DNA from 3 places in the Streptacidiphilus sp. EB129 genome. Region 1 is predicted to be linked to each of the others. Evidence: riboswitches for the same ligand, from Rfam matches in the RefSeq annotation. Region 1 holds a riboswitch; each other region holds the start of a gene.

Evidence for each region. Region 1 has a riboswitch for S-adenosylmethionine ahead of ABH925_RS27640 (amino acid ABC transporter permease). Riboswitches for the same ligand answer to the same signal wherever they lie in the genome.
Region 2: it holds a riboswitch for S-adenosylmethionine, as region 1 does, so the genes downstream of both, ABH925_RS24310 (aminotransferase class V-fold PLP-dependent enzyme) here and ABH925_RS27640 (amino acid ABC transporter permease) in region 1, are expected to answer to the same signal.
Region 3: it holds a riboswitch for S-adenosylmethionine, as region 1 does, so the genes downstream of both, thrC (threonine synthase) here and ABH925_RS27640 (amino acid ABC transporter permease) in region 1, are expected to answer to the same signal.

What each region holds. Positions count from the first base shown of each region.
Region 1 is NZ_JBGCCS010000028.1:13,387-17,394, reverse strand. Features, by position in the region: gene ABH925_RS27650 (LLM class flavin-dependent oxidoreductase) at 1-978, opposite strand, end outside; gene ABH925_RS27645 (putative leader peptide) at 1,149-1,271, opposite strand; SAM riboswitch class IV at 1,311-1,423, opposite strand; SAM riboswitch class IV at 1,597-1,705, shown strand; gene ABH925_RS27640 (amino acid ABC transporter permease) at 2,028-3,056, shown strand; gene ABH925_RS27635 (amino acid ABC transporter ATP-binding protein) at 3,053-3,871, shown strand; gene ABH925_RS27630 (ABC transporter substrate-binding protein) at 3,928-4,008, shown strand, end outside.
Region 2 is NZ_JBGCCS010000021.1:79,747-83,754, forward strand. Features, by position in the region: gene ABH925_RS24300 (hypothetical protein) at 1-256, shown strand, start outside; gene trpD (anthranilate phosphoribosyltransferase) at 335-1,420, shown strand; SAM riboswitch class IV at 1,569-1,688, shown strand; gene ABH925_RS24310 (aminotransferase class V-fold PLP-dependent enzyme) at 1,766-3,133, shown strand; gene ABH925_RS24315 (Lrp/AsnC family transcriptional regulator) at 3,171-3,452, opposite strand; gene ABH925_RS24320 (rhomboid family intramembrane serine protease) at 3,449-4,008, opposite strand, start outside.
Region 3 is NZ_JBGCCS010000023.1:3,457-7,464, reverse strand. Features, by position in the region: gene groL (chaperonin GroEL) at 1-4, opposite strand, end outside; gene ABH925_RS25205 (cold-shock protein) at 330-530, opposite strand; gene ABH925_RS25200 (MoaD/ThiS family protein) at 1,076-1,354, opposite strand; gene thrC (threonine synthase) at 1,411-2,706, opposite strand; SAM riboswitch class I at 2,700-2,831, opposite strand; gene ABH925_RS25190 (glucosyl-3-phosphoglycerate synthase) at 3,005-4,008, shown strand, end outside.

The sequences.
Region 1 (4,008 bases):
GAAGACGTGGGCGTCGCTGGTGTACGGGCCGCCGGCGCGCTGGTCCAGGCGGGCCCTGCGGTCGGCGGCGGCGCCGGGGTCGCCGTCGAGGAAGACCACCAGGTCGCCGAAGATGTGCACGGTCTCCTCGGTGCGGCCTGCTGCCGCCTGTGCGTCGCGGATCTCGGCGACGATCGAGCGGGCTTCCCCGGTGTCGCGCGGGGTGACGAAGCCGAGGTCGGCCGAGCGGCCGACCAGGCGGTAGGGCTCGCCCCGGTGTGCCAGCGCGGCGACGACGGGCCGGCCCTGCGGCGGTCGCGGCGTGATGGACGGCCCACGCACGCTGAACCTGCTGCCCTCGAAGTCGATGTAGTGCAGCTTGCCGCGGTCGATGAACCGGCCGGTGGCGATGTCGCGGATCTCGGCGTCGTCCTCCCAGCTGTCCCACAGCCGGCGCAGGACCTCGACGTAGTCCTCGGCCTCGGCGAGGAGATCCCGAAGCAGTTCCCGTCCTGCCGGTGAGTCGAGCTCCCCGAGCCGCAGTTGCGGCAGCGGGCGCCGCCCGAAGTGTGCGGTCTCGTCAGCGCGTCCGGACACCTTCACGCGGATCCCGGCGCGGCCGTTGCTCACGAAGTCGAGGGTGGCGATCGCCTTGGAGAGGTGGAACGGCTCGGTGTGCGTGACGACCGCGGTCGGGATCAGCCCGATGTTCCGGGTCAGCGGCGCGATGCGGGCGGCGATCAGCACCGCGTCCAGTCGGCCCCGCACCTGGTCGGTCCGCTCGTCTGGTTCGGTGGGATGGGCGGACTGCAGGCTCAGCGAGTCCTCGACGGTGACCAGGTCCAACAGGCCGCGCTCGGCCTCGGCGACCAGGTCGGCCCAGTACCGGGCGGTGAACAGGGCCTCGGGCCGGGCGTCGTGCTCGCGCCAGGCCGCTGGATGCCAGCCGGATCCGTCGAGGGCGACGGACAGGTGCAGGGCTGAGTGAGGTTCAGGCATGGGGGACCGCTTCCTGTGCGGAGTGCTTCACTGCTGAAAGGGCGCGGGACGCGGCGCCTCGAACGCGGCAGCCGACGCCGAAGGCGGGCTGGGCAGGACGAGCGGGTGCGGCTGCGCGGGTCAGACGGCTGCGAGCGGCGTGGAGGCGCGCCGCGCGAGGGCGTGCGTCGTTACGCCGGACACAGCGCGGTGGTGACGCGCTGCAGATCGATGTGGCGCCGCGACGACCTGGTGGCGACCCGGCACTGGGCCTTGACAGTGACGACCGCGGACCGCTGAGGGGCTCCCCGCACTGTCGTCACCTCCTGTCCCGATCGGCTCGCATCGGTTCGAACTCGCGCTTGCGGCACCGTTTTCGGCTCCGCCGGGTCGTCACCTGGAGCACCCCACCGCGTGGGAGGGTTGCCGGTCAGCAAGCCAGGGCTTGTCGCTGACACTCATGACCTGGCTGCACCGTAACCCGGCACCGGTGTCGACCACAATCCTGTACGGTCGAACGCCGGTCATGCCGAAGGCGTTCCCAGCCTGAAGGCCTGCGGCGCGCCTGCCACCTGGTCTCAACTCCTGGTCGGGTGTTGACACTCCTTGCGGAGCGCACCTACGTTCGTGGATCAGAACGGTCATGAGCGTCAGCGACGAAGCCCTGGCTTGCTGACCGGCAACCCTCCGACGCGGTGGGGTGCTCCAGGTGACGACCGGACCGAATGACGATCGGTAAGCGCGAGGCCCGGTGGGCGGAATGGCGATGGTGACGGCGATGTACGCAGGTCCGGGGATGGCCGCATGGCGGCGCCACGGTCGTGCGGCCGCGTACCTGAGCCGCCACATCGACCTTCTCCGTGTCAGCAGCGCCCTGTGTAGGGCCTCCGGCAGCGCCCGCTGTCGCTGTCAGGGCTGACAGCTTCCTGCAGTACGCACGCCTCCTGCGGCGTGCCACCTCCCCCTTCCACCCGCGACGCGGCGTGCTCCGACACGCCCCGGGTGTGTTCACCGCACTGTGCGACAACCCCCTTGGCGCGAACGCAGTGCACCTTCGCCGGAGTCCATGTATGAATGAGTCTCTCGTTCCTGCCGTGCCGTCAGGTACCACGGATCCGCCCAGGGCGGAGCCGTCCCCGCAGCCCCTCACCGCTGTGCCGGTTGACCCCGGGCGGGCCGACCGTCCGCTGTCGGCACAGCGGGTGATCCCGCTCCGACGCCCGGGGCGCTGGATCACCAGCGCACTCGCCCTGGTCCTGGTCGCCCAGATCACGCACGGACTGGCCACCAATCCCTTCTACCAGTGGGACCGCTTCCAGTACTGGTTCGTGCGCCCGGTGATCACCCACGGCCTGGTCGTCACCCTGGAAGTGACGGCCTACAGCGCCGTGCTCGGGCTGGTGGGCGGCGTGCTGCTGGCGCTCGCCCGGCTCTCCCGCAGCCCCGTGCTACGCGTGACCAGTTGGATCTACATCTGGCTGTTCCGGTCGGTGCCACTGATCGTGGTCCTGCTCTTCCTCTACAACTTCAGCGCGCTGTACCGCACGGTGAGTGTCGGTGTGCCGTTCGGGCCCGCGTTCCTGCACGTCGACGAGTCGAAGCTGGCCACCGACATCGTGGTCGCGGTCGTGGGACTGAGTCTCAACGAGGCCGCCTACGCCGCCGAGGTGGTCCGGGCCGGCATCCTCTCCGTCGACCAGGGCCAGCACGAGGCGTCCGCCGCCCTCGGACTGCCCAGGCACTACCAGTTCGCCCGGATCGTCTTCCCGCAGGCGCTGCGGGCCATCGTTCCCTCCTACGTCAACCAGCTGATCGGCCTGGTGAAGAGCACCTCACTGGTCTTCTACGTCTCACTGCTGGACCTGTTCGGATCCGTCCAGAGCATGGGCAGCACCTATCCCGGCGACATCGTGCCGCTGCTGCTGGTCGCCACCGTCTGGTACGTGATCCTCACCAGCGTGATCTCCGTCGTCCAGTTCTACGTGGAGCGCCACTACTCACGCGGCGCGCTGCGGACCCTTCCACCGACCCCGCTGCAGCGGTTGCGCAGCGGCCTGTCCGCCCTGCGGGCGCGTGTCCAGAGGGAGACGGCGCTATGAGCACTGTGAAGACGGCCCTGTCGGAGCCGGCGACTCCCACGCGGACAGACGTCCGGCCGGCCGCGGTCGAGGTCCGCGACGTGCACAAGTGGTACGGAGCCCACCGGGTCCTCGACGGGATCGACCTGACGGTGCCCGCGGGTGAAGTCACGGTCGTCGTCGGTCCGTCCGGCTCCGGCAAGTCCACGCTGCTCCGCGTGATCAACCACCTGGAGAAGCCCGAGATCGGCCAGGTCAGTCTCAACGGCGAACTGATCGGTGTCCGCCGACACCGTGGGCGGCTGAAGGAACTGAGCGAACGCCAGATCCTGGTTCAGCGCAGCCGGATCGGTTTCGTCTTCCAGAACTTCAACCTCTTCCCGCACCTGACCGTGCTGGACAACGTGGCCGCCGCTCCCGTGGCCACCGGCCTGCTGCGCAAGCCGGAGGCGCAGCAGGTGGCGCGCACCCTGCTCGGCCGGGTGGGGCTGGCCGAGAAGACCGGCGCCTATCCGCGACAGTTGTCCGGCGGACAGCAGCAGCGGGTGGCGATCGCCCGCGCCCTGGCACTGGGCCCGGGTGTCATCCTCTTCGACGAGCCGACCTCCGCGCTCGACCCGGAACTCGTCGGGGAGGTGCTGGCCGTCATCAAGGACCTCGCGACCAGCGGCACCACCCTCGTCGTCGTCACCCACGAGATCGGCTTCGCCCGCGAGGTCGCGGACCAGGTCGTCTTCATGGACGGCGGCCGGATCCTCGAACAGGGCCCGCCCGACCAGGTGCTGGACCACCCGCAACACCCGCGCACCAGAGAGTTCCTGAGCAAGGTGCTCTGACCCGCAGGGCCCGACACCCGGGCACCGTCGAACCGTCGAACGAGCAAGGAAAAGCCATGCCCAGCATCCGCAACAGAGTCCTCCTCAGCCTGTCCGCAGGCACCGCCGCCGCCACGCTGACCGTGGGCCTCGCCGCC
Region 2 (4,008 bases), on a different contig from region 1:
GGGCGCCAAGCGGCTGGACCTGCTGGTCCTCGACGGCGAGGCGACCCCGGTCGGCGGGATGGGCCTGTGCCGCCAGCTCAAGGACGAGATCTACGGCTGCCCCCCGGTGCTGGTGCTGATCGGCCGCCCGCAGGACTCCTGGCTCGCCGCCTGGAGCCGCGCCGACGCCGCCATCGCCGCCCCGGTCGACCCCGCCGCGCTGGCCGAGACCGCCACGGCGCTGCTGCGCACCGGAAAGCAGCATCTCGTGGGCTGAGATCTTGCCCATGGGCGGCGCCCCCGGTCGCTAGGCTGGCCTCTCCTTCAGTGAATACTCCACGGAGAGGCTACGGCCATGGCTGCAGCGTCGATCAAAGACGTGAACCCTGCGAACGGTGGCGGCGACCCCGTGCAGGCGCGGTCCTGGCCGGACGTCCTCACGGCGCTGATCTCGGGTACCGACCTGACGGCGGCGGACACCGCCTGGGCGATGGACCGGATCATGACCGGGGAGGCGAGCACCGCCCAGGTGGCCGCCTTCATGGTGGCGATGCGGGCCAAGGGCGAGACGGTCGAGGAGATCACCGGCCTGGTCCAGTCGATGTACGCGCACGCCACGGTGATCGAGGTGCCGGAACGGGCCGTGGACATCGTCGGCACCGGCGGCGACCGGGCCAAGACCGTCAACATCTCCACCATGTCGGCCGTGGTCGCGGCCGGCGCCGGGGCGCTGGTGGTCAAGCACGGCAACCGGGCCGCCTCCTCCGCGAGCGGGGCCACCGACGTGCTGGAGAAGCTCGGCGTCAACCTGAAGCTGACCCCGCAGCGGGTCGCCGAGGTGGCCGTCGAGGCGGGCATCTCCTACTGCCCGGCCCCGGTGTTCCACCCGGCGATGCGGCACGCCGGCCCGGCGCGGAGCGATCTGGGCATCCCGACCTTCTTCAACCTGCTCGGCCCGCTGACCAACCCGGCCCGGGTCGGCGCCAACGCGGTGGGCTGCTTCGACCGCCGGATGGCCGGGCTGATCGCCGGCGTGCTGGCCCGGCGCGGCGCGTCCGCCCTGGTCTTCCGGGGCGACGACGGGCTGGACGAGCTCACCATCACCGGCACCTCCACGGTCTGGCAGGTCCGGGACGGCCAGGTGCGCCAGAGCAGCTTCGACCCGCGCGAGGTCGGCATCACCTGCGTCGGCATCGAGGCCCTGCGCGGGGCGGACTCCAGCTACAACGCGGCGGTGGCCCGACGGGTGTTCGCCGGCGAGACCGGCCCGGTCCGGGACGCGGTGCTGCTCAACTCGGCGTCGGCGCTGGTCGCCCTGGACCAGACGGACGAGCCGCTGGTGGAGCAGATCGCTGCGGCGATGAAGCGCACCGCGGAGTCCATCGACTCCGGCGCGGCCGAGGCGACGCTGGCCCGCTGGGCCGAGGCCACACACCGGTAGGCGGATCACGCCGTCAGGTCCACGGGACGTCGCGGTACCGCGACGTCCCGTGCTCCGGCGTCCTGTGCTCTGCTGTCCCGTGCTCCGGCGTCTCGCATGGCGGACCTGTGCTCGCCCACGGGCTGGACCTCTGGCATAGTTCTCACCAGGTCACGAGTGACAGCGTTCAGGCCCCGGCTTGCTGTCCGGCAACCCTCCTTCCGTGGCGGGGTGCTTCCGGGTGACGACCAGGCCCTGCGGCGAACCCGTCGCACGGCAAGCGCGGATCCCCCCGTAGAGAGCAGCACCGCAGTGGCAGCGCCACCGGTGCACTCCCAGGGATCCACTGGATGTCCTGGAGGGGTTGTGTCTGCCTACCCGAACGCTCTGTCTGTCTGTGAGCCGCTCGCCGTGCTCGGCCGTGACGTCGAGGTTCCCCTGGTCGGCGGCGAGAAGGTCGGCTACGCCGCGCTGGACTACGCCGCCAGCGCCCCGGCGCTGCAGCGGGTCTGGGACGACGTCGCCGCCTACGCGCCGTACTACGGCAGCGTGCACCGCGGCGCCGGCTACCTGTCGCAGCTGTCCACCGACCTGTTCGAGCAGAGCCGGGCGACCGTCGCCGACTTCCTCGACCTGCGCGAGGACGACCAGCTGGTCTTCACCCGGGCCACCACCGACTCGCTGAACCTGCTGGCCGGCGCGCTGCCGGCCGGCACCGAGGTCTTCGCCTTCGAGACCGAGCACCACGCCTCGCTGCTGCCCTGGCGCAAGCCGGGCCTGACCGTCGGCTACCTGCGCGCCCCGCGCTCGCCCGGGCAGGCCGTGGCCGCGCTGGACGAGGCGCTGGCGGGGAGTGCGGCGCGGACCAAGCTGGTGTGCGTGACCGGAGCGTCCAACGTCACCGGGGAGATCTGGCCGGTCCGCGAGCTGGCCGAGGTGGCCCACCGGCACGGCGCGCGGATCGTCCTGGACGCCGCGCAGCTGGCCCCGCACCACCCGGTCTCGGTGCGCGAACTCGACGTCGACTGGGTCGCCTTCTCCGGGCACAAGCTCTACGCCCCGTTCGGTGCGGGCGTGCTGGCCGGGCGCGCCGACTGGCTGGACGCGGCCGAGCCCTACCTGGCCGGCGGCGGCGCCAGCCGTACCGTCGCCAGGGAGGCGGACGGTTCGGTCGCCGTGGAGTGGCACCGGGGCCCGTCCCGGCACGAGGCCGGATCGCCGAACGTGATCGGCGCCTACGCCGTCGCCTCGGCCTGTCGCGCGCTGACCGAGGCGGGCTTCGACCGGCTGGTGGCGCGCGAGCAGCAGCTGATCGCCCGGCTCCGGGCCGGGCTCGCCGAGGTCCCCGAGGTGCGGGTGCTGACGCTGTTCGGCGAGGAGCACCCCCGGGTGGGCGTGATCTCCTTCGTGGTGCAGGGCTGGAACAGCTCGCACTTCTCCGCGGCGCTGTCGGCCGAGTACGGCATCGGCGTGCGCGACGGACTGTTCTGCGCGCACCCGCTGGTGCGCACGCTGCTGGGCGGGGAGGAGGCCGCGCCGTCCGAGTGCGGGGCGCCGGAGGCGTCGCTGCCGGGGGAGCAGAGCCTGAACGCGATCCGGGTCAGCTTCGGCGCCGGCACGCCGGACGAGCACGTGGACCGCTTTGTCGCGGCGGTCCGGGAGCTGGTCAGCGACGGCGCGCGGTGGGCGTACCGAACCGAGGGCGGCCGCTGCGTCCCGGACACCCGGCGCTGACCGCTCCGGCCTGCTGCGGCGCGGCCTCCTCGTGGGGCTACTCGTCGAGGCCGAGGGCGAAGGCGGCGTCGAGGTCGTGCTTGGAGTAGCTGCGGAAGGCCACGTGGGTCTCCGTCTGCTGGACTCCGGGAACCTTGTTGACCTGGCCGGGGATCACGTCGGCCAGGTCGTCGTGGGCACGCACCCGGACCAGGGCGACCAGGTCGTAGGTGCCGGTCACGGAGTAGACCTCGGTGACGCCGTCGATGGCCGCGATCGTCTCGGCGATCTCGGGGATCTGGTCGACACTGGTCTTGATGAGCACGATCGCGGTGATCACGGGGGGTCTCCTGGGAGCGCGGCGGGGATACTGCGGTCAGCGTATCCGCGCCGTCGGCAGTAGAGCAGCCAGGCGAAGAGGAAGCCGCCGACGAACCCGATGAGATGGGCCACGTAGGCCACCCCCGGCACCGCCGCCGAGACCGCGTCCACCGACATCCACTGGATCGCGAACCACATCCCCAGCGCCAGCCAGGCCGGGAACCGCAGCGGCAGGAACAGCAGCAGCGGGATCAGGCTGGTCACCCTGGCCTTCGGGTACAGCCGCAGATACGCGCCGAGCAGCCCGGCGATGGCCCCGGACGCGCCCACCAGGGTCTGCGTGGCACCGTCGCCGTGCGACTGCACCAGCGCGTAGCCGTAGGTGGCGAGGTAGCCCAGGGCGATGTAGCTGAGCAGGAACGGCAGCCGGCCCGTCCGCTCCTCGACCATGGCGCCGAAGACGTACAGGAACAGCATGTTGCCCAGCAGGTGCAGCCAACCGCCGTGCACGAACATCGCGGTGAGCACCGACAGCGCCGGGACCTTCGGGAACGGGCGGGGGACCGGGCAGCCGT
Region 3 (4,008 bases), on a different contig from region 1:
CCATGGAAGTGGTCCTCCCGGACAGGGTGGCTGCGTGTGGACCGCGCTGGCGCCCGCGACGGACGGACCCGGCCTGCGACGGTCACTTCCCGGCGCGCCCGGGGCCTCACCTACCCGGCCCGTTGTCACTCTCTACCTCAGAGTGCTAACGCCAATGATTAGCACTCACCCCTGCCGAGTGCAAGCAGATCTCCCCGGAGCCGGGCCCCGGAACGCCCGCAGGTCCGTACCCCGAGGGGTACGGACCTGCGGGAAGACCTGCGTGGATGCTTCGTTTGGAACGAGGCTCAGCCGGTCCTGTCGTCAGTCAGCGGTTGCTCGACCGAGGGTCACACCACACGGACCATGTCCGCCTGCGGACCCTTCTGACCCTGCGAGATCTCGAACTCGACCCGCTGGCCCTCTTCGAGCGACCGGTACCCGTCCATCTGGATCGCGCTGTAGTGGACGAACACGTCCGCACCACCGTCGACCGCGATGAAGCCGTACCCCTTCTCCGCGTTGAACCACTTGACGGTGCCCTGAGCCATTCCAAACTCCCCTATTACTGGCCCTTTCACGGACCGCACTCCGCGGACCGGGCCGAGGCGGCCACGCATGGCGCGGTGCTTCAGCCGACGCTGAATGTATCCACTCAGATGCCCTCCGCAACAGGGCATAAGGGAGGGAATTCTTACGGAGCCACAAGGGGCATTAGCGGGCGAATACCCGCATAGCACGGCAATTCGGTCCGGACATAGCGGACCTGACCGACAAATCGATCCAGGAATTCCTGTGCAGCCAGAGCGCCTCCGCGCCGCATGCCGTCTCAGTCACCGGGACGCCCGGCCGCTGCCGGGCAGGGTGGACGGCCAGGTGGTACACGTGGCGTGAGCGAAGGGATTGGCCGGAAGTGCCGTACGTGACGTACCCGCAAGGGCGGACCACCGGTAACCGGAAGCAACTGTACCCCTCCGCGGGTGGAGATCCGTGCACAGGGCACGTGCCGCCGGTGTACGCATGGAAAACAACGGAACCGGGATACCCGCGAATAGCGGGCGGCCCGGTTCCGAGTTGTTCTGGGAATTACTCTGCGTCAGCAGCCGCCGGCCACGGCCGGGATCACCGAGACGCTCGCGCCGTCCGGAACGGCCGTCTCCAGACCCTCCGCGAAACGCACGTCGTCGTCGTTCACGTACACGTTGACGAAGCGGCGCAGCTTGCCGGCGTCGTCCAGGATCCGGCCGCTGATACCGGTGTGGTTCGCCTCCAGATCGGCGATCACGGCCGCGAGGGTGGCGCCCTCGGCCGCGACCTCGGCGGCCCCGCCGGTGTAGGTGCGGAGGATGGTGGGGATTCTGACGGAAACGCTCATGCTGGTACTCCTCTGCTTCGCCCGCTCAGGCGAGTCGGTTCCCTCGCTTCGCCTGCTCAGGCGAGGCCGGCCTCTCGGAACGAGACCAGGGTGGGGCGGATGGTGGCGGAAAGGCCGGTGGTCGGCTCCACCGCGTCCAGGGTCTTCAGGCCGTCGCCGGTGTTGAGGACGACGGTCTCGGCGGCCGGGTCGAGCAGACCGTTCTTGATCAGCTTCTGCAGCACGCCCACGGTCACCCCGCCCGCCGTCTCGGCGAAGATGCCCTCGGTGCGCGCCAGCAGCTTGATCGCGTCCACCACCTGCTCGTCGGTGACGTCCTCCACCGCGCCCCCGGTGCGGCGGCAGATGTCCAGCACGTAGGGGCCGTCCGCCGGGTTGCCGATGGCCAGCGACTTGGCGATGGTGTTCGGCTTCTGCGGGCGGATCACGTCGTGGCCGGCCTTGAAGGCCACCGAGACCGGGGAGCAGCCCTCGGCCTGGGCGCCGAAGATCTTGTAGGGCCTGTCCTCGACCAGCCCGAGGGCGATCAGCTCCTTGAGACCCTTGTCGATCTTCGTCAGCTGGGAGCCCGAGGCGATCGGGATGACCAGCTGGTCCGGCAGCCGCCAGCCGAGCTGCTCGCAGATCTCGTACGCCAGCGTCTTGGAGCCCTCGCCGTAGTACGGGCGGAGGTTGACGTTGACGAAGCCCCAGCCCTCGCCGGCCGGGTCGCCGATCAGCTCCGAGCAGAAGCGGTTCACGTCGTCGTAGTTGCCCTCGATGCCGACCAGCTCGCCGCCGTACACGGCGGCCATCACGATCTTGCCCTGCTCCAGGTCGTGCGGGATGAAGACGCAGGAGCGCAGCCCGGTTCGGGCGGCGGCGGCACCGACCGCGCCGGCCAGGTTGCCGGTCGACGAGCAGGACAGGGTGGTGAAGCCGAAGGTGCGGGCGGCCTCGACGGCGATGGCGACCACGCGGTCCTTGAAGGAGTGCGTCGGGTTGCCGGAGTCGTCCTTGACGTAGAGGGCGCCGGTGACGCCCAGCTCGCGGGCCAGGTTGTCGGCCTTGACCAGCTTGGTCCAGCCCGGGTTGAGGTTGGGCCGGGAGGCCACGTCGGGCGAGACCGGCAGCAGCGGCGCGTAGCGCCAGATGTTGGTGGGGCCCGCCTCGATCCGGGCGCGCAGCGCCTCGGGGTCTCCGGTGGGCAGGTCGTAGGCCACCTCAAGGGGGCCGAAACACTCGCTACAGGCGAAGTCGGGGGCCAGTTCGCTCCGCGCGCCGCACTCGCGGCAGGACAGGGCGACGGCGGGGCCGAACGAGTCGGATGTCAGTGGTGCAGCTACCATGATGGCGAGGCCCTCTCTCCTCATCTTCCCCGCGGCGCGTCTCGCCGCAGGACGGAATTGGCACCTTCCCGACCAGCGCCGCAGTGGCGGATGGCAGGGGGGTTGCCGGGACTTCAACGGGCCGTTCCCTCAGTCCCTCTGGATGAGCTCTATGGCGGTCGGTCGCTGCCGCGCCGCGTTTGTGATGATGGCCGTACACCCGCCGAGCGGCGGTGGTAGGTCGTCCCCAAGACTGTAACCGAAGCCCCGCCCACGATCACGGGTCGTCCGCGAGGCGAGACACGCGCCATGACGGACGGTGCCACAAAGAATGAGGAGCCCTGTGCTTGACGAGGTCGCGGACTGGCTGCGCCGCCGCTCCTGGGCGGCCGCCGACCGCTCGCTCCCGGAACTGCTGGCAGCCAAACGGGCTACCGGCAGCACGGTCAGCGTGGTGCTCCCGGCGCTGGACGAGGAGGCGACCGTCGGCGAGATCGTCACGGCGATCCGCCGCGACCTGATGGAGGCCGTGCCGCTGGTCGACGAGCTGGTGGTGGTCGACTCCGGCTCCAGCGACCGCACCGGGCAGGCCGCGGCCGCGGCCGGGGCGCGGGTGGTGCACCGCGACGACATACTGCCCCGGCTCCCCGCGGTGGCCGGGAAGGGCGAGGTGCTCTGGCGGTCGCTGCTGGTCACCGGCGGCGACATCGTCTGCTTCGTCGACGCCGACCTGCGGGCGTTCGACTCGGCGTTCGTCTCCGGCATCGTCGGGCCGCTGCTGACCGACCCCGGGGTGGCCTTCGTCAAGGCCATGTACGACCGGCCGCTGGAGACCGCGACCGCGCACGACCCGGCCGGCGGCGGACGGGTCACCGAACTGGTCGCCCGACCGCTGCTGAACCTCTACTGGCCGCTGCTGGCCGGCTTCGTCCAGCCGCTCGGCGGCGAGTACGCCGCGCGCCGCTCGCTGCTGGAACGGCTGCCCTTCCCCACCGGGTACGGGGTGGAGCTCGGACTGCTGGTGGACGCCCTGGAGCTGGCCGGCCTGGACGCACTCGCCCAGGTGGACGTCGGCGTGCGGCACCACCGGCACCAGGACGCCCGGGCACTGGGCCGGATGGCGGCCGCCATCCAGCTCACGGCGATGGAGCGGTTGTCCCGCGGCCACCGGCTGAAGCTCGCCGACGACCTGGCCGAGGAACTGGCCACGCCCCGGATCACCCAGTTCACCCGCACCGCGGACGGCTTCACCCCGACCACCGCCGACATCGCGGTGAGCGAGCGCCCGCCCCTCGTCACGCTGCTCGACCTCACCACGCCCGGCTTCACCACGCCCGACCCCGACGC